DNA from 3 places in the Arthrobacter antioxidans genome. Region 1 is predicted to be linked to each of the others. Evidence: riboswitches for the same ligand, from Rfam matches in the RefSeq annotation. Region 1 holds a riboswitch; each other region holds the start of a gene.
The links. Region 1 has a riboswitch for cyclic di-AMP ahead of MWM45_RS01620 (C40 family peptidase). Riboswitches for the same ligand answer to the same signal wherever they lie in the genome.

Region 1 (7,539 bases):
GATGTGACCGTGGACGTGGACCCCGGCGAGATCCTCGCCATCCTCGGCACGAGCGGCTGCGGCAAGTCCACCCTCCTGCGCGCCGCCGCCGGACTCGACATCCCCGACAACGGGCAGGTCCTGATCGACGGCACGCCGGTGACGGGCATCGACGAGCGGTGCGCCGTGGCCTTCCAGGAACCCCGGCTGCTGCCGTGGCACACCCTGCAGGCCAACGTGGCGATCGGACTCCCGAAGTCCTCCAGCGCCAGCGCGGGCAAGGCGAAGGTCCTCGAGCTGCTGAAGCTCGTGGGGCTGGATACCTTCGCGAAGCACCGCCCCCGCGAGGTCTCCGGCGGCATGGCCCAGCGGACGTCGCTCGCACGCGCCCTGGCCCGCAACCCCGGGGTCCTCCTGCTCGACGAACCCTTCGGCGCGCTCGACGCCCTCACCCGCATCAGGATGCAGGACCTCCTCCTGGACATCCACCGCGCGCAGCCCACCACGGTGCTGCTGGTCACGCACGACGTCGACGAGGCCCTCCAGCTCGCCGACCGCATCCTCGTGCTCGGCCGCGGGGACGATGACGGACCGGAGGGCTCCACCATCGCGGAACTCGTCGCCGTGCCCGGCGACCGCCCGCGCGACCGCAACTCCGCGGACCTCGGAGCACTCCGCAGCACCCTGCTGTCGATGCTCGGCGTCACCGGGCACTAGTCCCGCCGCCCCACCCCTCCCCCGCAGCGCCGTCGCACCGCGCTGCCACCGTGCCTGCTCACTGCCCCCACCCTCCACCGAAGGACCACCATGAACCGCAGCGCCCTCCTGCCGACCCTCGCCCTCGCCACCGCCCTCTCGCTCAGCCTCAGCGGCTGCCTGGCCGGAGAGAACGCCTCCGACACGCAGGCCGCCGACGGCGGAGCCACGGAGGGCGGGGAGCTCACCATCGACTTCGCCACCTACAACCCGCTGAGCCTCATCATCAAGGAGCAGGGCTGGCTCGAGGAGGAACTCGCCGAGCAGGACATCACCGTCAACTGGGTGCAGTCCGCGGGGTCGAACAAGGCCAACGAGGCTCTGCGCGCCGGGGCGATCGACGTCGGGTCCACCGCCGGGTCGGCGGCGCTGCTCGCCCGCTCCAACGGCTCCCCGATCAAGGCGATCGACATCTACTCGCAGCCCGAGTGGGCGGCGCTCGTCACGCTCCCCGACTCCGGGATCGCGAGCGTCGAGGACCTGCGGGGCAAGTCCATCGCAGCGACCCGCGGGACCGACCCCTACTTCTTCCTCCTGCAGGCGCTCGAGGCCGCGGGCGTGGACCAGTCCGAGGTCACGATCGAGAACCTGCAGCACGCCGACGGCCGTGCCGCCCTCGCCAGCGGCGCCGTGGACGCCTGGTCCGGCCTGGACCCGATCATGGCCGCCGCGGAGCAGGACGGCGCGGAGCTGTTCTTCCGTGACATCGACTTCAACACCTACGGCTTCCTCAACGCCACGGAGGACTTCCTCGAGGAGAAGCCGGACGTCGCCCAGACCGTGGTGGACGCCTACGAGAAGGCCCGGGAATGGGCGAAGGAGAACCCCGAGGAGACCGCCGCGATCCTCGCCGAGGTCGCCGCGATCGACCCGGCGATCGCCGAGTCGGTCATCATCGACCGCACGAACCTCGACGTCGACCCCGCCCCGGGCGACGCCCAGCGCAGCGTCCTGGAGAAGATCGGCCCCGTGTTCGTGGAGACCGGTGACGTGAAGTCCCAGGAGGAGATCGACGAAGCCCTCGACTCCCTGTTCGACGCCTCGCTCGTCGAGAGCGCCGATCCAGCGTCCATCGGCTCCGATTCATGAGCGCCGACCACGCGGCGCCGGTGAGCGCGCAGGGCCTGGTGGCGATCGGTGCGTCGGTGACCGGACCCGAGGCGCCGCGGAATGACGCGGGCCGGGGCCGGACGGCCCGCCGGGCCGGCGTCGTGCTGCTCGGGCTCATCGTCCCGGCGCTGATCCTGCTGGCCTGGCACGTCAGCACGGCGTCGGGCTTCTTCCGCCCGTCGCAGCTCCCCTCGCCGGCGTCGGTCCTGGCGGCAGCCGTGGACCTGGCGGAGCGCGGCCAGCTCGCCACGCACATCCTGATCTCCACCCAGCGCGTGGTCCTCGGCTTCGTCATCGGTTCCCTGCTCGGAGTGCTCGCCGGCGCCCTCCTGGGCCTGTCCCGCCTCGCGGACGTGCTGCTCACCCCCACCGTGGGGGCCCTGCGCGCCGTCCCGTCCCTCGCGTGGGTCCCGCTGCTGGTCCTGTGGATCGGCATCAACGAGGACTCGAAGGTCACGCTCATCAGCATCGGAGCCTTCTTCCCCGTCTTCACCACGCTCTACCTCGGCCTGCGGCACGTGGACCGCAACCTCGTGGAGGCCGCCCGGGCATTCGGCCTCAACGGCCTCCGCCTGCTGACCACGGTGCAGCTGCCCGCCGTCGTGCCCGCGCTGTTCTCGGGCCTCCGTCTGGCGCTCGCGCAGTCCTGGCTGTTCCTCGTGGCCGCCGAACTCATCGCCTCGTCCATGGGCCTGGGCTTCCTGCTCACGGACTCCCAGCAGACGGGCCGCGTGGACCGCATCATCCTCGCGATCATCCTGCTGGCCGTGATCGGCAAGACGACGGATGCGCTCCTCGGCATCGCGGAACGCTGGGCGGTGCGACGGTGGGCGTAGGCACCGGCACGGCAGGCACCGGTACGGACGCGGCCACCGCAGCCCAGGAGGAGGCCGGGCGCCTCGCCTTCTGGGCCGAACAGGCCGCACGGCTCGACTGGGACACGCCGTGGCACACCGTGCACTCCTTCGAGAAGGCGGAGCCGCAGGCGGACGGGACCCTCAGCATCCCGGCCATCGAGTGGTTCTCGGGCGGTACCCTGAACGTCGCCGCGAACTGCGTGGACCGGCATGTCCGGGCCGGGCGCGGCGACCGCGTGGCACTCCACTTCGAGGGCGAGCCCGGGGACCGCCGCACCGTCACCTACGCGGACCTGCAGGACGAGGTGTCGCGGGCCGCGAACGCGCTGCTGGCACTGGGCATCGGGACGGGCGACCGCGTGGTCGTCTACCTGCCGGTCCTCGTCGAGACGGTGGTCATCACGCTCGCCTGCGCGCGGATCGGCGCCGTGCACTCGCTGGTCTTCGGCGGGTTCTCGGCGGAGGCGCTCCGCTTCCGCGTCGAGGACACCGGTGCCAAGCTGCTGGTCACCACGGACGGCCAGTTCCGGCGGGGCGTCGCCGTGCCCGTGAAGGACAACGCCGACGCCGCGGTGGCCGGGGACAACAGCATCGAGCACGTCCTCGTGGTCCGCCGCACCGGCTCGGACATCAGCTGGACCGACGGCCGCGACGTGTGGTGGCACGACGTCGTCGACACCGCCTCACCGCACCACGAGCCGGAGGCGTTCGACGCCGAGACGCCGCTGTTCATCATGTACACGTCGGGGACCACGGGGAAGCCCAAGGGCCTCGTGCACACCTCGGGCGGGTACCTCACGCAGGCGTCCTGGAGTTTCGAGCACCTCTTCAGCAACCCCGATCCGGCGCTGCGCGGGCAGGACGTCCACTGGTGCACCGCCGACCTCGCCTGGGTCACCGCCCACACCTACGAGCTGTACGGTCCGCTCTCCAACGGGGCCACGCAGGTCCTCTACGAGGGCACACCCAACACGCCCCATCCGGGACGCCACCTCGAGGTCATCGAACGCTACGGCGTCACGAGCTACTACACCGCGCCCACGCTGGTGCGCTCGCTCATGGGCTGGTTCCCGGACGGCGTCCCGTGCTCCTACGACCTCTCGAGCATCCGCGTGCTCGGCACGGTCGGCGAGGCGGTCAACCCCGAGGCGTGGCGCTGGTTCCGCCGGAACCTCGGCCGCGACGAGGTGCCCGTCGTCGACACCTGGTGGCAGTCGGAGACCGGCGCCACCGTGCTCTCCCCCAGCCCCACCGATGCGGACTTCAAGCCGGGGTGCGCCGCCCGCGCGCTGCCCGGGGTCAGCACGCGCATCGTCGACGAGGAGGGCCGTCCCGTCCCGCCGGGCGTGCAGGGCCTGATCGTGGTGGACCGTCACGGCCCGGCCATGGCACGCACCGTCTGGGGCGACCCGCAGCGCTACCTCGACTCCTACTGGCGCACGTTCGCGGCGCAGGGCTGGTTCCTGGCCGGCGACGGCGCACGGTACGACGACGACGGCGACACCTGGATCCTGGGCCGCGTGGACGACGTCATCAACGTCTCGGGCCACCGGCTGTCCACGATCGAGATCGAATCGGCGCTCGTCGCCCACCCGCTCGTCACCGAGGCCGGCGCCTGCCCCGTGCCCGATCCCCTGACAGGTCATGCCATCGCGGCGTTCGTGGTGCTGGCCGCGGGCGCCGATCCGGAGACGGACGTCGCCTCGACGCTCCGCGCCCATGTCGCGACGGCCATCGGGCCGATCGCGCGGCCGTCCGCCGTCGTCGTCGTACCCGACGTGCCGAAGACGCGCTCCGGGAAGATCATGCGCCGCCTGCTGACGCAGCTCTACGAGGGCTCAGCGCTCGGGGACACCACCTCCCTGCAGAACGAAGGGTGCATCCCGGGGATCCAGGACGTACTGTCCCGCCGGTGATGCGCCCTGGGGCGACCCGGCGTTAAAGGAAGGAAGCGGCAGGGGCCCCGTCCAAGCGCCTGCCGCTTCCCGCGTGTGGTTCGTTCCGGTGTCAGCCAGCGACCCGGACGAAGGAGGCTCCCGGGAGGTCCGAGAGGGAGTGCTTCATGGTGAGGTTCGCGCCGTTCATGCCGCTGCTGATGACCTGGCCGCCGCCGGCGTAGATCGCGACGTGACCGCCGGTGATGACGAGGTCACCCGGAGCCGGGGTGCCCACGGTGGAGCCGAACCGGAAGAACTGCGAGGGCCCGAGATCGCCTACGGCGATGCCCGCGGCGCGCAGCGCCTTCTCGACCAGGATGGTGCAGTCCTGGACGGCACCGGCGGCGAGCTGTGACTGGGCGGAAGCCAGGAGGGTACCGCCGGCGCTGCCGGAGGTCGCGATCGGCGTGATGTCGGCGGAGGCCAGGTGCACGCCCGGGGCCGGAGCCGTGGACACGGCCGGAGCGGGGGCGACAGCAGCGGCCTGCTGGACCGGCGCCGCGGGAGCAGCCGCCACGAACGCCGCGGGCGCGGCGACGGGCACCGACACCGTCCGGGCCGGAGCCGCAGCGGCACCGCCGGTGGGGATGGTGATGGTGTCGCCGGGGAAGATGATCGATGCGACGGACAGGCCGTTCGCCGTGAGGACCGCGGTCAGGTCCACGCCATAGCGTGCCGAGACGGCGCCCAGGGTGTCACCCGCGACGACGGTGTGCGTCGTCGCTGCGGCACCGGCGGCCGGTGCTGCGACGGCCGCGGGGGCCGTCGTCGTGCCCTGCTCGGTGTACTCACCGGCGTGGGCGGTGCCCACGGCGCCGAGCGCGAGGCCCGAGGTGACGGCGGCGATCGCGACGGGGCGGCCTACGGCGGTGGCGTGAGCCTTGGCGGCGCGGGACAGGCCCTGCAGCGCGAGACTGCCGTCGACGTCGGCACGGTGGCGCGCTGAAGAAATGTTTCGTGACATGGTTCTATACCTCTCCCATGCCTGCGGGGTGAGCTGTCGGGTTCGGATGGGAGTCACCCGGCCGCGCACATCACCCGTGGGTGATGTGGTGCGGCTTAACCCCGAGGGCGCCTGCAGGGTCTCCTGCGCGCCCGGTGGAACTAGTGGTTCCCCCGTCCCTGCCTTTCGTGGTTGCGAACGAGTCCGGGACGACGGCAGGGCTCGGCAATCCGTCCAGGAGCGCCCCACGGTCGCGGAAGCACGTGCTGACCATACCTAACAGCAGTCACTTCTGTCACATTTGAATAACAGGAGGTGAAGTGCGCCTCAGCCGCGCAGCGCCCGCCAGCGACGGAGGGCGAAGACCGTCCCGGCTGCACTGAGCGAGAGCAGCACCGCCTGCTGGACGTAGAACCAGTCCGTGGCCGCCGTTCCGAGGCCGCCCAGGGCCACGAGGATGCTGCTGGCCAGCGTGAGCGTCAGCGCGGCGCCGACGTACCAGAGCGTCTGCCACAGCTTGCGGTCCTGCGCCCGGCTTGCCGATCTCCATTCCTCCATCCCTCCAGCCTAGGTCGCCGCAACCCCTGCCTCACACGGGGACACATGGTTTGGTTCTGCACCCGCCCGGTGTCAGACTCGATCCGACCATCCCGAGCGGCCGAGAGATCTGGCTCACTGACGCCGCAGCAACCCTGGCCTCCGCGTCCCCGCGCCGGCATGAGGGTGCTACTGCCAGAACGATGGAGGGAACCATGAGCATCGTCCCAGCCGCCTGCGGCACCCACCCCGACCTCCGACCCACCGTCGCAGTGTCCGAATCCAGCAAGGCAGGTGCCTGATGGCAGAACGTTCCTTCGGTTTCCGCACGCGCGCACTGCACGCGGGCGGCACGCCCGACGCCACCCACGGGGCCCGGGCGGTCCCGATCTACCAGACGACGTCCTTCGTGTTCAAGGACACCAACGACGCCGCCAACCTCTTCGCGCTGCAGAAGTACGGCAACATCTACTCGCGGATCGGCAACCCCACGGTCGCCGCGTTCGAGGAGCGCATCGCCTCCCTCGAGGGCGGGATCGGGGCGGTGGCGACGGCGTCGGGCATGAGCGCGGAGTTCATCACCTTCGCGGCGCTCTGCCAGGCCGGGGACCACATCGTCGCGGCCTCCCAGCTGTACGGCGGCACCGTCACCCAGCTCGACGTCACGCTGCGCCGGTTCGGGATCGAGACCACCTTCGTCCCCGGGACGGACCCCGCGGACTACGCGGCCGCCATCCGGGACAACACCAAGGCGGTCTACGCCGAGGTGATCGCGAACCCTTCCGGCGAGATCGCCGACCTCGCGGGCCTTGCGAAGGTCGCCCACGACGCCGGCGTCCCGTTCATCGTCGACTCCACGCTGAGCACGCCCTACCTGGTGCGCCCCATCGAGCACGGCGCGGACATCGTCATCCACTCGGCCACCAAGTTCATCGGCGGGCACGGCACCACGCTCGGTGGCGTGATCGTGGAGAGCGGCCGGTTCGACTGGGGCAACGGCAAGTTCCCCATGATGACCGAACCCGTGCCGTCCTACGGCAACATCCAGTGGTGGGCGAACTTCGGGGAGTACGGGTTCCTGACCAAGCTGCGCACCGAGCAGCTCCGCGACATCGGGCCCTCCCTCTCGCCGATGTCCGCCTTCCAGCTCCTGCAGGGGGTCGAGACCCTCGCGCAGCGCCTGGACGAACACCTCGAGAACGCCCTGGCCGTCGCCGAGTGGCTGCAGGCAGATCCGCGGGTGGAATACGTCAACTACGCCGGGCTCCCCACCCATGCGCATCATGAGCGGGCGAAGACCTACCTGCCGCAGGGCCCCGGCTCCGTGTTCAGCTTCGGCATCAGGGGCGGCCGCAGGGCGGGCCAGAAGTTCATCGAGTCGCTGCAGCTCGCCTCGCACCTCGCGAACGTGGGCGACTCC
Region 2 (7,539 bases), 230 kb from region 1:
GCCCTCCTCCGCCGTCGCGTCCGGGCGGGTGCCCGGCTCGCTCGTGAGGATGCTGGAGGCGTCGAGGAACGGCGCCTTGTCGGTGGCGGACGCGAACTTGGAACCGAACTCGCCGAAGGAGAGGTGCTGGGCCTTCCGGTCGACGAGGCCGAAGGTGGCGACGTCCCAGAAGGCCGTCGAACCGCCGACGCCGAGGACCACCTCGTACCCGTCGGGGGCGGCGAAGAAGGTGCCGAGCCCATCGCGGATGCGCCCCACGAGGTCGCGGACCGGGGCCTGGCGGTGGGAGGTCCCGAGGAGGGACGTGCCGGCCGCGACGAGGGCGTCGATCTGGCCGCTCCTGACCTTCGACGGGCCCGCACCGAAGCGGCCGTCCGAGGGGAGGAGGTGTGCGGGAATGCGGGGCGACTCGCTCATGGGGGCTCCAGCTCTGGGACGGCAGGGGTTCAGACTTCATTCTGCCCCAGCGGTCGGTGGCCCTCCATTTGTTAACAACCCCCGGGGAAGTCGCCCCGGCCGCCCGGGGGTGGGATTGCCGGGCGCTTGATGCCATGCGTTAACCTTGGGAGGCGTGGGGCGGAGCCGGGCCGATGGCCGCACCCCTCACCGGCGTGAGGCAGTCCAGCCGCGCACCCGCACCGCACCAAGGAGCTGAACCGCATGACGGACCTCATCGACACCACCGAGATGTACCTGCGGACCATCCTTGAGCTCGAGGAAGAGAACATCGTCGCGCTCCGTGCGCGCATCGCCGAGCGGCTGCGCCATTCCGGCCCCACCGTGTCCCAGACCATCGGACGGATGGAACGCGACGGCCTCGTGGTCGTCTCGGGAGACAGGCACCTGGAGCTCACCGAGACCGGCCGCCGCCGCGCCACCGGCGTGATGAGGAAGCACCGTCTCGCGGAGCGCCTGCTGAGCGACGTGATCGGACTCGACTGGGCGTACGTGCACGACGAGGCGTGCCGCTGGGAGCACGTCATGAGCGAGCGCGTGGAGCGCCGGCTGTACGAGCTCCTCGGCAAGCCCTCGGACTCCCCCTACGGCAACCCGATCCCCGGGCTGGCGGCGATCGGCGGCGTGGAATCGGCGCTGTTCACCGACGGCGTGGTCACGCTGCTGTCCGCGATGGCCACCTACACCCCCGGCAGCAAGGTCACGCTCGCGCGCCTCGCCGAGCCCATCCAGGTGGACCCCGAGCTCCTCACGCAGCTCGACGAAGGCGGGCTACGCCCCGGCGCACGGCTCACCCTCGAATCGGTCGGGGGTTACGTCTCGGTGCGCGTCCCCGGCGTCGAGGGGGCCCTCGAACTGCCGCCCGAGGTCGCCTCGCATGTCTTCGTCTCCCTCGAGGACTGACCGCCTCCCAGGCTTTCGTCACCAGAAACACACCGTTCCGTGATCAGAATGTGACATATCTCGCGTTGTGTTGTAGCGTTCGATTTGTGCCGGACTCGCTCTAGATCCAGCACCCTCCTGCAAATCGCCTAGCTCTGCCATTGCCGGAGGTCCGTCCGCACCATCGCATGGCAGAGGCGGGGGAACCAATTCTGGGTTTCTGAGAAGAAATCCTTGGGGTTAAGTCGCTGTTCACGCAGCGGCCGGGTGACTCCCATCCGAATCCGACAGCTCACCTCGCAGGCGTTGGGAGAGGCAATCCAACGTGTCCACCAGCTCTTCGCCGGGCCGCCACCGCGCGCCCGGAAACATCAGTCCGCTGACCGCCCTGTCCGCCGCCGTCGCATCCAATGCCGGATCCGTCGGCCGCCAGGCCGCCGTCATCGTCGCAGCGTCAGGCCTGGTCCTCACCGCCGGCCTGCCGGCCCAGGGGTCCGTCGGCGCAGAGCGCGAGGTGCAGTCCTCCGCAGCCCTGGCCATCGAGCGGGTCGTGACGGCCGAGGTCACCGTGCCGTCCACCGCGACGGTGTCCTTCGACCGCGTCGCCGTCGAGGTGAAGACCGCCCCGAAGGCCGTCGAAGCATCCCCCGTGGTGGAGGCGCCGGTCGTCGAGGAAGCTCCCGCGGAGATCCCACCGGCAGCAGCCCCGGCCCCGGTCGCCGCGGTCGAGGCCGCTCCGGTCGTGGCAGCACCGGCCACCGCGCCCGTGGACGCAGCCCCCGCCGCCACAGCCCCCGCTCCGGTCATGGCAGCACCAGCCACCGCGCCCGCGGTCGTCGCCGCTGCCGCGGCTCCCGCGGCCCCGGCGCCCGCTCCCGCCCCGGCTCCCGCTCCCGCCCCGTCCTCCGGCGTCGCCGCCGGCCTGGTCGGGTCGGCGTACTCACAGATCGGCGTCGCCCAGGACTGCACCGCCATGGTCGAGAAGGCCCTGCGCTCGGTCGGTAAGTCCGTGGGCGACCTCGCTCCCGGTCAGTTCTTCCAGTTCGGCGCCGTCGTCGGATCACCCGCCCCCGGTGACCTCGTCATCACCGGCGGCCATGTCGCGATCTACGTCGGCAACGGCCAGGTCGTCAGCGGTGGCCTCAACGGCATGAACACCGGCCTGCACAACCTCTCAGACCTCCCCGGCGCCGGCTTCGTCCGCGTCCGCTAGAACCCCACACCTGGAGAACACCCTCATGTCATCACTCATGTCCTCACGCCCTGCCGCCCGCCACCGCGACGACGCCCGCAACGCCGCCGCCTTCTCCGTCCTCGCACGGACCGTGTCCACCAACGCCGGCGGCATGGGCCGCCAGGCCGCCGTCTTCGCCGCCGCATCCGGGCTCGTCCTGACCGGCGGGGTCGCTGCCAACGCCGCCGACCTCCAGCCCCAGCGCGACGTCGCAGCGTCGAAGCTCACCCTGCCCTCCGCCCGCGCGGCCGTCGTCGCCTCGGACAAGACCGTGGTGGCCTTCAACATGACCCCGGTCAAGGTGAAGGCCAAGCCGGTCGTCGTCGAGAAGGCTCCCGTCGTGGAAGCCCCCGTCGTCGAGGCTCCTGTCGTGGAAGCGCCCGTCGTCGAGGCTCCTGTCGTCGAGGCTCCCGTCGTGGAGGCCCCCGTGGTCGAGGCGCCCGTCGCGGAAGCACCTGCCACTGCCGCCGTCGCCGCTCCCGCGGTGGCGGCCCCGGTCGAGGCACCGGCCGCCCCGGCCGCCCCGGCGCCCGTCGCGGAGACACGCGCGGCAACGATCGTCCCGGCCTCGAGGCGCATACCAGCACCAGCACCCTCCTCGGGTAAGGCGGCGACGATCGCCGCCGCCGCGAAGGGCCAGCTCGGCGTCACGCAGGACTGCACGCGCCTGGCGAGCAACTCCCTCGCCGCCGCCGGGATCAACTTCCACGGCTGGCCGGCCGGCTACCTGTCCCTCGGCCGCACGGTGAGTGCCGGCGAGGCCATCCCCGGCGACCTGGTCTACTACGCCGACGGGGGCATGGGCATGGCCCACATCGCGGTGTACATCGGCGGCGGCCAGGCCATCCACGGCGGATTCAACGGCAACAGCACTGTCGTGGCCCCGGCCGAACTCGGCTCCGGCGGCGTGTACATCCGCGTGGGCGGCTGACCCGCACGGATGCGCGGACAGGAGGACCGGCATACGTGCCGGTCCTCCTGTCGTTGGTCCCGCGGTAGGAGCCGGCAGGAGCAGCAGCCCGCACGTCGTCGGTCCGGCGTTCCGCGGACGGGCGGGTGCGGCTTACCCTTGCAGTGTCCATCCGAAGCACTTCTCCCGATCCCGGGATGGCACCCGGTCGCGGGGGACAGGTCAGCAATGGGGCACGTCGAATGCGCACTCTCGTTCTGAATGCAGGATATGAACCGCTGGCGGTCGTCACCTTCCGCCGGGCGCTGGTCCTTGTGCTCACGGGGAAGGCGAGCGTCGTGGCGGAGGACGACGACCCCGTGGTCGGTCCTGCAGAAGTCTTCGGAAGGCCCTCGGTGATCCTGCTCAACAGATACGTGAAAGTGCCCTACCGCCAGGACTTCACGGCGACGAGGCGAGGGGTGCTGCGCCGGGACAACCACCAGTGCGCCTACTGCGGGAAGGCGGCGTCCACCATCGACCACGTGATGCCCAGGTCGCGGGGCGGCGGCGACACGTGGGAGAACCTCGTGGCCTGCTGCCTGCGATGCAACAACGCCAAGGGGAACAAGACGCTCGCCAGCCTCGGCTGGTCCCTGCGGGTGGTACCCCGCCCGCCCCGCGGCCCCCAGTGGCAGATCCGCGAACTGGAGAGGCCCGCGCCGCAGTGGAGCGAGTTCCTCGCGGAGACCGCCGCGTGAGGACAGGAGAGGCCCCCCGCCCGCCGTTCGACGCCGTGATCCTCGCCGGCGGGCGGTCCTCCCGGCTCGGCGGCGTCCCGAAGGCCGGGCTGGTCGTGGAGGGCGTGACCCTGCTCGAGCGGACGTGCGCCGCGCTCGCCGAGGCCCGGCAGATGGTGGTCGTGGGGCCCGAGGCCGACGGGTGGCGCGGGCTGCCGGGCGCGCCGTCCTTCGTACGGGAGGAGCCGGCCTTCGCCGGACCGGCGGCGGCGCTCGTGGCCGGACTACGGGCCGGGACGGGTGTCCGTGCGCCCTGGTGCGCCGTCGTCGCCTGCGACATGCCGCGCGTCGCCGAGCTCGTCGACGTGCTGCTCGCCGAGGCGGCCGGCGACGACGGCGCATCGCTCGTGGCCGTGGACGGGGGCCGCTCCCAGCCGCTCGCGGCGCTCTACCGGAGCGATGATCTGGCGGCCGCCGTGGACGCTGTCCTCGCCGCCGGGACCGCCGACAACCTGTCGATGCGCAGCCTCCTTGCTAGTGTGAGGACCAGACCTGTCCCGGTTGCGCCGGGCACAACGCACGACGTCGACACCTGGGCTGATGCGAGGGTCCTGGGAGTCGACGTCCCCTAGCACCTCCCGGAGGGCTCATGGACGATCGCCAGAAGCTGCTGCACGAATGGACCGGACGGCTGCTCGCCGCCTTCGAGATCGACGGGACGGACGTGGACATCGACGCCGTCCTCGACCTGGCCGGCAAGGCGGCCCACGGCGTGGTGCGCCCCGCCGCGCCCCTGACGACGTTCGTGGCGGGCTACGCCGCCGGTCTCGCCGTCGGCAGCGGGCAGGCCGACGAGGACGTGGCCATGCGCTCGGCACTGGGCGTCGCCGATGCCCTGTGCGCGGAGGCCGCGACGGAAGGCGGTACCGCATGATCGAGGCCGGCGCAGCGACCAATGCCGACTGGGCGACGGCCCGTGCCCTGGCCTACGGCGCCGGGCGACCCCTGCCGTTCCAGACCGTCCCCCTTGCCGACGCCCTCGGGCAGACCCTTGCGGAGCCGGTGCACGCGCTGCAGGCCATCCCCCACTACGCGTCGTCCGCGATGGACGGCTGGGCGGTCAACGGCGCGCCGCTTTGGACGCTCGTGAGCCGCCCCGAGCCGGAGCACCCGCGCGGCAGGGCGACCCCGCACAGCGATTCCGGGGAGGTCTCGCTCGCACCCGGAGAGGCGACCTTCATCCTGACGGGCGGTGTGGTGCCGCAGAACACCGTCGGCATCCTCCGCACCGAGCGCGGCGCGGTCCGCGGAGGCATGCTGGATCGCAACGATTCCGCGCGCCCCGACGAGCCGTCGCCCGACGAGCACGTCAGGCCCGCCGGTGAGGAGGCGGAGGAGGGTTCCCTGGCGATCCCCGCCGGCGTGGTCCTCAACCCGGCCCAGATAGCCCTCGCGGCGGTCTGCGGCCACGACACCCTCGCCGTCCTGCGGGCGCCACGCGTGTCGCTGCTCATGACCGGCGACGAGGTGATCGAGCACGGGCTGCCGCACGCGGGCCAGGTGCGTGACACCTTCGGTCCCCAACTGCCCGGCTTCGTCGCGATGCTGGGCGGCCATGTGGACGTGGCCGGCCGCGCGAAGGACGACCTCGACGACGTCGTGGCGGCCATCAGCGCCGAGCCCACCGACGAGTTCTCCCTCGCCCGGGCGTCCGGCGACGTGCTCATCACCACGGGCGGGACCGGCAGTTCCATGGCCGACCACATCCGCCGGGCACTCATGGAGGTCGGCGCCGAGATGATCATCGACGGCATCGCCATGCGGCCCGGGCATCCCACGCTGCTCGCACGGCTCCCCGACGGGCGCTTCCTCGTGGGGCTCCCCGGCAATCCGCTGGCCGCGATGATGGCCATGATCACGGTTGCCGGGCCCCTCCTCGCGGGCCTGCGCGGGTCCTCCCTGGAGGAGCCTTCACCGGTGGTGACGGCAGACGCCTTCGACCCGCTGCCGGGGAGGAGCCGCCTGGTGCCCTACAGGCTGGAGTCGGGCCGTGCCGTGCCGAGCACACACCAGCGCTCCGGGATGCTCCGCGGGCTCGCCGCGGCCGACGGCGTGATGGTGGTCCCCGCGGAGGGCTGCCGGGCCGGCGATCCGGTGCAGGCCCTGTCACTGCCGTGGGCGCCGCCCGGAGGCCCACGGGCGTAGCGGAACGGTGTCCGCGCTTTCTGTGGCGAAACCGACGTGCCGGGTAGTGCCCGGGGTCAACTAACCTCGAGAGAGGACCGAGGTAAGGAGTACCGAATGAACCGGGTCACGCAGCGCCGCCGCATCACCAAGTTCCGGGTAGGAGCGCAGACGGGTCGTCGCGAGGACGTGCTCGCGGGGGAGGAGCCCCTGGAGATCCGCCTCGACGGGAGGGCCTTCACCGTGACCATGCGTACTCCGGGCGACGACTTCGACCTCGTGGCGGGCTTCCTCGTCTCGGAGGGCGTGGTCTGGGAGCCCGGCCAACTGCCCAGCCTGCGGTACTGCGCGGGCGTGGACGACAACGGGCAGCAGACCTTCAACGTCGTCGAGGCGCAGCTCCGGCCCGGCGTCGAACTGCCGGACACCGCCATGGAGCGCCACGTCTACACCTCGAGCTCGTGCGGCATCTGCGGGACCGCGTCGATCGACGCGGTCCGGAAGTCGTCGCGGTTCGACCTGCACACCGACGAGTCACCCGTGGACCTCGGGATCCTGGCCTCCCTGCCGGACCGACTGCGCGAGAGCCAGAAGCTGTTCGACCGCACCGGTGGCGTGCACGCCGCCGGTCTCTTCTCCGCGGAGGGGGAGCTCCTGTGCCTCCGGGAGGACGTGGGGCGCCACAACGCCGTCGACAAGGTGGTGGGGTGGGCGCTGCGCGAGGGCATGCTGCCGTTGCGCGGGATGATCCTGCAGGTCTCCGGACGGGCGTCCTTCGAACTCGTGCAGAAGGCGCAGCTCGCGGGCATCCCGGTGCTCGCGGCCGTGAGTGCGCCGTCGTCGCTGGCGGCGGACCTCGCGGACGACGCCGGGCTGACGCTCGTGGGCTTCAGCCGCGGCACCACGCTGAACTGCTACTCGCACCCGGACCGCATCGCGGCCTGACCGGCCTGGCTGATTGGCCTGACCGGGCTGCCTGCCTGAGCGGCCGGGCTGCCTGAGCGGCCTGCCGGGCAGCAGTCTGCCCGGCTCCCTCCTAGAAGGGGTTGAGCAGCCGCTGCACGAAGCGGCGCGTGCGTTCCTCGCGGGGATGGCGCAGCACCTGGTCGGGGTGGCCGTGCTCCACGACGACCCCGCCGTCCATGAAGACGACC
Region 3 (7,539 bases), 1.9 Mb from region 1:
TCCTCGGCCCTGAACTTCGACCTGGCGAACGCCTGCCTCGGGTTCGTCAACGGCATGACCCTCGCCGCGAACATGATCGATTCGGGGCAGATCAAGTACGCCCTGATCGTCGCGGGCGAGGACGCCCAGAAGACCCAGGAAGCCACGTTCCGGCGGCTCAACCGGGAGGACTCGACGCGCCAGGACTTCCTCAGCGAGTTCGCGACCCTCACCCTCGGGTCCGGGGCGGCCGCCGCCGTCCTCGGCCCTGCGGATCTGCACCCGGGTTCGCACCGCCTCCTCGGCGGTGTCTCCCGCGCCGGAACCGAGCACCACGAACTCTGCGTCGGCGGGATCGACGGCATGTACACCGACACCAAGGGCCTGCTGGAAGGCGGCCTGGACCTCGTGGTCACCGCGTGGCACGAGGCGCAGGCGGACGGCTGGGCCTGGGACTCCATGGACCGCTACGTCACCCACCAGGTCTCCAACTCCTACACCAACGCGATCATCAAGGCCGTGGACCTCGAGCGCGAGCGGGTCCCCATCACCTTCCCGCACTGGGGCAACGTGGGTCCGGCGTCCCTGCCCATGACCCTCGCCCAGGAAGCCGACTCCCTGCGGTCCGGGGACCGCGTCCTGTGCCTCGGCGTCGGGTCCGGACTGAACACATCGATGATGGAGATTGCGTGGTAGCACTCCCCGGCGTCGACCCCTCCTGGTCGACGTACCTCGACGTGCCCTCCACCAGCGCGGCGGACCGCCCCGGCACCAGCCATCGCTGGCACTACCTCGACAACGGCGCCGACCTCGAGGACGGCGCTGTCCGGGGGACGCTGCTCTGCGTGCACGGCAACCCCACCTGGTCCTACCTCTGGCGGACCTACCTGGCCGCCGGCCGGGCCGCGGGCTGGCGCGTCATCGCCGTGGACCAGCTCGACATGGGCTACTCCGAGCGGACAGGCGTGTTCCGGCGGCTGGCCGACCGCATCACCGATCTCGAGGACTTCGTCGCCGCCGTCGGGCCGACCGGCCCCGTGGTCACCGTGGGGCACGACTGGGGCGGCGTCGTCAGCCTCGGCTACGCCCACCGGAACCGGGAGGACCTGGCCGGTGTCATCCTCACCAACACCGCCATCCACCAGGACCCGGACCGTCGTATTCCCGCGCCGCTCCGGCTCGCCCTCGCCCCGGGCGTCCACGGCCTCGGCACCCGGACCACCAGCGCGTTCCTCGACGTGACCCTGGCCCTCGCCCGGCCCGCCCTGTCCCCGGATGTGCGCCGTGCCTTCAGGGACCCGTACCGCACCGCCGCCGACCGGCAGGGCATCGCGCACTTCGTCTCGGACATCCCCGCGGATCCCTCGCACCCCAGCTACGAGGCCCTGACCGCGACGGCCGAGGGGATCAGGAGCCTCGAGGTCCCCGTGCTCATGATGTGGGGACCGCACGACCCGATCTTCTCGGACCCCTACCTGGAGGACCTCGCCCGGCGTCTCCCCCACGCGGACATCCACCGCTTCGAACGTGCGAGCCACCTCGTGCAGGAGGACGCCGACACGGCGTCGACGGCCATGCAGTGGCTGGCCGAACGGTCGGTGGGACACCCCGCACCCTCCAGCGACGTCCCGTCCCGCGAGGAAGGCGCCTCTGCTGGCGGGGCCCCGTACGTCCCGCTCGGCCAACGGCTCACCGACCTCGCCGCCGGACCGGACGCCGCACGGACCGCCGTCGCGCAGATGCAGCCCGCCGGCCCGCCGCGGACCCTGTCCTGGCGGGACCTCGCCGACGACGTCTCCGCCGTCGCCGCCGGCCTGACCGCGCTCGGTTACGGTCCCGGCAGCCGGGTCAGCCTCCTCGTCCCGCCCGGCGTGGACCTGACCGTGCTCATCTACGCCTGCCTGCGCATCGGCGCCGTGATCGTCGTCGCGGACGCCGGCCTCGGCGCGCGTGGCCTCAGCCGCGCCGTGAAGGGGTCCGCGCCCGACGTCGTCATCGGCATCGAGCGCGCCCTCGTCGCGGCCCGCGCCTTCGGGTGGCCCGGACGCCGGATCAGCGCCTCTCCCCTGCCCGCGGCCACGCGCCGGGCGCTGCGCGTGGAGGCCTCGCTCAACGACCTGCGCGCCGCACGGCCCGCGGCGTCCGTCGTGGAGGCGCCGCCCGCCGATGCCGACGCCGCCATCCTCTTCACCTCCGGCTCCACGGGACCGGCGAAGGGCGTCGTCTACACGCACCGGCAGCTCTCCGCCATGCGGGACGCCGTCGCGGCGACCCTGGGACTCGGCGAGGGGGCCTCGCTCGTCGCGGGCTTCGCCCCGTTCGCGCTGCTCGGACCGGCCCTCGGAGCGACGTCGGTCACGCCGGCCATGGATGTCACAGCCCCGCGGACGCTGACCGCGCAGGCACTGGCCGACGCCGCGGACGCGATCGACGCGACGGTCGTCTTCGCGTCACCGGCAGCCCTGCGCAACGTGCTCGCTACCGCCGGTGCGCTCACCGACGCGGGCAGGACGGCCCTCGGCCGGATCTCACTGCTGCTCTCGGCCGGGGCGCCGATCCCCGTCCCGCTCCTCGAAGCGGTACAGGACCTCGTGCCGTCCGCCACCCTGCACACGCCCTACGGCATGACGGAGTCCCTCCTCGTCGCGGACATCGACCTCGCGGGCATCCGACGCGCCGCGACTGCCGCGCGGGACGGTCTCGACGGCGCCGGCGGCGGGGTGTGCGTCGGCCTCCCGGTGCACGGCGCCCGCGTCGCCGTCAGCCCGCTCGACGCCGACGGCGCCGCGACGCGCGAGGCGACCACGGCGCCGGGGCGGACCGGCGAGATCCTCGTGGACGCCCTCCATGTCAAGGACCGCTACTTCCGGCTGTGGAGGACGCAGCACGAGTCCACCCAGACTCCCCCGTGGCACCGCACCGGCGACGTCGGCCATTTCGACGCCGACGGGCGCCTCTGGGTCGAGGGCCGGCTCGGCCACATCATCACGGCGGCCTCCGGCGTCCTGACGCCCGTCGCCCTCGAGCAGTCCCTGGAGACGATCGACGGCGTCCGGCTGGCGGCCCTCGTGGGCGTGGGCCCCGCGGGCACGCAGGCCGTGGTCGCGGTCCTCGAGACGGACGCCGCGGGGCGGCGCCCTGCCCTGGCCGATGCTCCGGTCGCGGAGGCGGCACGCTCCGCCGCGCTGGGGCACGGTGTCGACCTCGCCGCGGTCGTCGCCGTCCCCGCGCTCCCGGTGGACATCCGGCACAACGCCAAGATCGACCGCACGCGCATCGCGCAGTGGTGCGGCCGGTTCCTCTCCGGTGCCCGCGCGGGGTCCCTGTGACCGTCCTCGTCACCGGTGCCAGCGGGATGCTGGGGCGCACCGTCGCCGAGCACCTCGTCGCCGCCGGGGAGGACGTCCGGTGCCTGCAGCGGCGCCCCTCCGGGGTATCCGGTGCGCAGGACGTCCTCGGATCGATCACGGATGCCGCGGCCGTCGCCGCCGCGGTGCAGGACTGCCGCGCCGTGATCCACCTCGCGGCGAAGGTCTCCTTCACCGGGGTGCCCGCCGAGTTCGAGCGCACCAACGTGGACGGGACGCGGATCCTGCTGGACGCCGCCCGCGCGGCCGGGGTCACCGACGTCGTCCATGTGTCCTCGCCGTCCGTCGCGCACGACGGCTCGTCGCTGGTCGGGGCTCCCTCCGGTCCGGCGGACCCGGCACACGCCCGCGGCGACTACGCCCGTACCAAGGCCGCGGCCGAGGTGCTCGCCCTGGCCCGTTCGACGCCGTCGTTCCGCGTCGCCGCGATCCGGCCGCACATCGTGTGGGGTCCCGGCGACACCCAGCTGGTGGAACGCGTGATCGAGCGCGCCCGTCACGGTCGTCTTCCCCTGCTCGACGGCGGGACCGCCCTGATCGATACCACCTACGTGGACAATGCGGCGTCGGCCATCGTCGCGTGCCTGCGGCGGATGGACGCGGCACAGGGCCAGGCGCTGGTCGTCACCAACGGCGAGCCCCGCCCGATCGCCGAGCTGCTCGGCGGGATCTGCCGTGCCGGCGGGGTGGAGCCGCCCGCCCGGTCCGTGCCGGGAGTGCTTGCCCGCGGTGCCGGTTCCCTGATCGAGCGGGCCTGGCTCCGGCTCGGCAGGACGGACGAACCCCCCATGACCCGCTTCCTGGCGGAGCAGCTGTCGACCGCGCACTGGTTCGACCAGCGGCACACGCGCAGCGTGCTCGACTGGAGCCCGTCCGTGAGCATCGACGAAGGGCTCGAGCGCCTGGCGGCGTACTACCGCTGAGGCTCCGGCTTCCCTCGTTTTCTCGTGCGCCCGATGGTGCGCGCACACCCATACGCGTCAGGCACACCTATCTGCCCTGATTGCGCAGCTGTGGTGGGTCCTGCCGTCGACAACCCGCCACACGTGCACAACGAGCATGCTCCGGGCGCCGTCGACGCCTCCGGCTTGCCGTGGAACGCGGAAGGACGGGATGCGTGATGCATCCCGTCCTTCTGACCGTCCGACTGGTGTCGCCGACCATGGGCCGGCGGCTCAGTTAGCGGGTGTAGTAACCATCCACCGACATGGCGTTGACCGAGTGGACGAGGGTACCCTGCGAGGAGTTCAGGGCGCTGACCATCTGGCCGTCGCCGAGGTAGATCCCCACGTGGCTGCCGCCGTTCTGGCTCACCAGGTCACCCGGCTGGGGGTTGCTGGTGGGCGTCATGGCAGCGAACTGGGCCCAGGTGGTGCGGGGCAGGTCGATGCCGTTCTGGGCGTAGGCCCACTGCACGAAGGCCGAGCAGTCCCAGGCACCGAAGGCGGTTCCGCCGTACACGTAGCCCGATCCAACGCCCTGCATCGCCGTTCCGACGACGCCGCCGCCGGCCACCGGAGTGATCGACGCGGCGGACTGGAGGCTGACACCGGGGGTGGCTGCCGGAGCGGGGGCTGCGGCAGGCGCAGCGGGTGCTGCGGCCGGAGCGGGTGCTGCGGCGGGCAGTGCGACGATCGACGCCGACTGCGCGGAGTACTGCGCAGGAGCAGCCGAACCGCCGAGGGAGATCGACTGGCCGGGGTAGATGACCGAGGCGCTGCCGAGCCCGTTGGCTGCGAACAGCACGTCGACGCTCAGACCGTGCATCGCGGCGATGGAGCCGAGCGTGTCGCCGGCCTGGACGGTGTGGGTGCCCGCGGCAGCAGTGGAGACTGCTGCCGGCTGGGTGGCGACCTCGCCTGCGGCGTTCGCCGGGAGCGATGCGCCGAACATGATTCCGGAAGCAACGGCGACGACGGCGGCAGGCTTGCCGGCGACGGAGGCGCTTGCGGAGACGGCGCGTGATGCCGTGATGAAGGGGTTGATGCGCGTGGGGACGGCCCGGTGGCGCGCGTTATGGCTCTGCTTGGACATGTTGATGCCTTTCCCAATGCCTGCGAAGTTAGCTGTCGGGTTCGGATGGGACATCCGGACGCGCTTTCTGCAAACCACCGTCCCCAGTGCTGGTTTGCGCGTGTCTTTACCCCTAGGACCCGTGATCGAGTCCGCTAGTGGTTCCCCCGCCCCTGTCGAATGTGTAGTACGAACGGTCCGTCCTCATCGACAGGGTTAGGCAGTGTGAGGATGGGCGCCCATCCGTTGTGGATCGGACGCGAGACCAACCGTACCGGCTGCCGACGCCGGTTGTCACATTTAGATCACGAGGGGAAAATCACCTTTTTTTCCCTAACGTCTCAGAACCGTGCATTCCGTGGTCTGGGCTGGCAGTGCGGGCACAGGTAGGAGGACCTGTTCATGAAGGATTCGCGGCGCAACAGCGTGGTCCTGCCCTCGGAGGCGCACCGTCGGCAGGGCCGGCCCTCCCGCCCGTAGGCCTCCAGATCGCGGGCGAAATAGCCCGACGCACCGTTCACGTTGACGTACAGGGAGTCGAAGCTGGTGCCGCCGGCCGCCAGCGCCCGGTGCATCACCGAGGTGACGGCGTCGAGGATGCGCTGCGTGTCGGGTCGTCGCAGGGTGTCCGTGGGCCGCGCATAGTGGAATCTGGCCGCCCAGAGCGCCTCGTCGGCATAGATGTTGCCGATCCCCGAGACGAGCCCCTGGTCGAGGAGCGCGCGTTTGAGGCCCGTCCTGCGGCCGCGGAGACGCTCGTGGAAGGAGGCTGCGGAGAATCCGGGGTCGAGGGGATCGCGCGCGATGTGCGCCGCCTGGTGGGGTACGAGCGGGAGGTCGGAGATGCCGAGCCCGCCGGGCAGTCCGTCCGGCGTCGGCTCCAGGTCGGCCACGAACATGCCGCCGAAGATCCGCTGGTCGACGAATCGCAGCTCACCCGGCAGGGCGGCGCCCTCGTCGTCGACCGCCGGGGAGAGCGCGAGGCGGACCTTCAGGTGCTTCTCCAGGGGCGCGTCGGGGTCCTCGACCAGGAGCTGTCCGCTCATCCCGAGGTGTGCCATGAGGGCTACGTGGGGGCGACCACCGGGCCGGCCTGCGTCCTCGAGCGTCATCCAGAGGAACTTCCCCCGGCGCACCACGTCGCGCACACGGGCCCCCGCGAGGTTGCCGACGAAGTCCTCGACGCCGTCGACGTGCCGCCGGAGCGACCGGGGATCCAGGACCTCCACGGAGTCGATGACGCGTCCCGCCACCCAGCGCGCGAGGCCGCGACGGACGACCTCGACCTCGGGGAGTTCAGGCACTCAGGGTCCGTCGGGTGACGCGGGGGTGCCGGTGCTGTCGGCGTCGGCGGGACCGCCCGGCAGCAGTGGGTCCAGCGGCACCGCGAGGGTCTTCCACGAGGCGGCCGCAGCCGCCTGCTCGGCTTCCTTCTTCGAATTGCCGCACCCGGAGCCGTACTCCGTGCCACCGATCAGCAGGCGTGCCGTGAACGTCCGGGCGTGGTCCGGGCCCGTCCCGTCGACCCGGTAGTCGATGGTGCCGAGCCGCCGGGCAGCCGCCGTTTCCTGGATGCGGGTCTTCCAGTCGGTCCCCTCGCCGAGCACCGCCGCATCGAGCAGCAGCGGCCCGATCAGCCGCATGACCATGGCGCGCGCCGTCTCGATGCCGTGGCTGAGGTAGGCGGCCCCGATGACGGCCTCCATGGTGTCCGCCAGGATCGAGGCCTTGTCGCGTCCGTTCGTCAGCTTCTCCCCCTGGCCCAGCAGCACGTAGCTGCCGAGGTCCAGGGTGCGGGCCACCCCGGCCAGCGCCCTGGTGCTGACGACGGCGGAGCGCCTCTTGGCGAGGTCGCCCTCGGACAGATCCGGGTGGTCCCGGTACAGGGCATCGGTGACCGCCAGCCCGAGCACCGAGTCGCCGAGGAACTCCAGGCGCTCGTTCGTCGGGATCCCGCCCTTCTCATAGGCGTAGGAGCGGTGCGTCAGGGCAAGACGAAGCGTCCCGGTGTCGATATCGACACCGAGACGCTTCGTGAGGTCTTCCGTATTCTTCACAACTGCATCAGCTGATCCAGCAGCGGACGGCCACCGGCAGGCGCAAGGCCGGCCGGGAGCGCGGGTCCGTTGTTAGACGTCGGCTACCTTGCGGCCCTTGTATTCAAGGAACAGCGGGGTGC

Region 2: linked by a shared signal. The riboswitch ahead of MWM45_RS02660 (NlpC/P60 family protein) and the one ahead of MWM45_RS01620 (C40 family peptidase) in region 1 are both predicted to bind cyclic di-AMP.
Region 3: linked by a shared signal. The riboswitch ahead of MWM45_RS10215 (C40 family peptidase) and the one ahead of MWM45_RS01620 (C40 family peptidase) in region 1 are both predicted to bind cyclic di-AMP.

What each region holds. Positions count from the first base shown of each region.
Region 1 covers NZ_CP095501.1:316,225-323,763, reverse strand. The annotation lists gene MWM45_RS01640 (ABC transporter ATP-binding protein) at 1-696, shown strand, start outside; gene MWM45_RS01635 (aliphatic sulfonate ABC transporter substrate-binding protein) at 787-1,824, shown strand; gene MWM45_RS01630 (ABC transporter permease) at 1,821-2,681, shown strand; gene acs (acetate--CoA ligase) at 2,672-4,618, shown strand; gene MWM45_RS01620 (C40 family peptidase) at 4,710-5,603, opposite strand; cyclic di-AMP (ydaO/yuaA leader) riboswitch at 5,609-5,789, opposite strand; gene MWM45_RS01615 (hypothetical protein) at 5,910-6,140, opposite strand; SAM riboswitch class I at 6,225-6,329, shown strand; gene MWM45_RS01610 (O-acetylhomoserine aminocarboxypropyltransferase/cysteine synthase family protein) at 6,421-7,539, shown strand, end outside.
Region 2 covers NZ_CP095501.1:551,028-558,566, forward strand. The annotation lists gene serC (phosphoserine transaminase) at 1-417, opposite strand, end outside; gene MWM45_RS02655 (iron-dependent transcriptional repressor DtxR) at 661-1,359, shown strand; cyclic di-AMP (ydaO/yuaA leader) riboswitch at 1,491-1,658, shown strand; gene MWM45_RS02660 (NlpC/P60 family protein) at 1,664-2,551, shown strand; gene MWM45_RS02665 (NlpC/P60 family protein) at 2,577-3,503, shown strand; gene MWM45_RS02670 (HNH endonuclease) at 3,725-4,222, shown strand; gene mobA (molybdenum cofactor guanylyltransferase) at 4,219-4,833, shown strand; gene MWM45_RS02680 (DUF6457 domain-containing protein) at 4,851-5,135, shown strand; gene MWM45_RS02685 (molybdopterin molybdotransferase MoeA) at 5,132-6,406, shown strand; gene fdhD (formate dehydrogenase accessory sulfurtransferase FdhD) at 6,503-7,330, shown strand; gene MWM45_RS02695 (amino acid ABC transporter ATP-binding protein) at 7,422-7,539, opposite strand, start outside.
Region 3 covers NZ_CP095501.1:2,213,034-2,220,572, forward strand. The annotation lists gene MWM45_RS10200 (3-oxoacyl-ACP synthase III) at 1-675, shown strand, start outside; gene MWM45_RS10205 (alpha/beta fold hydrolase) at 669-3,308, shown strand; gene MWM45_RS10210 (NAD-dependent epimerase/dehydratase family protein) at 3,305-4,270, shown strand; gene MWM45_RS10215 (C40 family peptidase) at 4,527-5,381, opposite strand; cyclic di-AMP (ydaO/yuaA leader) riboswitch at 5,385-5,592, opposite strand; gene mutM (bifunctional DNA-formamidopyrimidine glycosylase/DNA-(apurinic or apyrimidinic site) lyase) at 5,702-6,664, opposite strand; gene rnc (ribonuclease III) at 6,665-7,417, opposite strand; gene rpmF (50S ribosomal protein L32) at 7,490-7,539, opposite strand, start outside.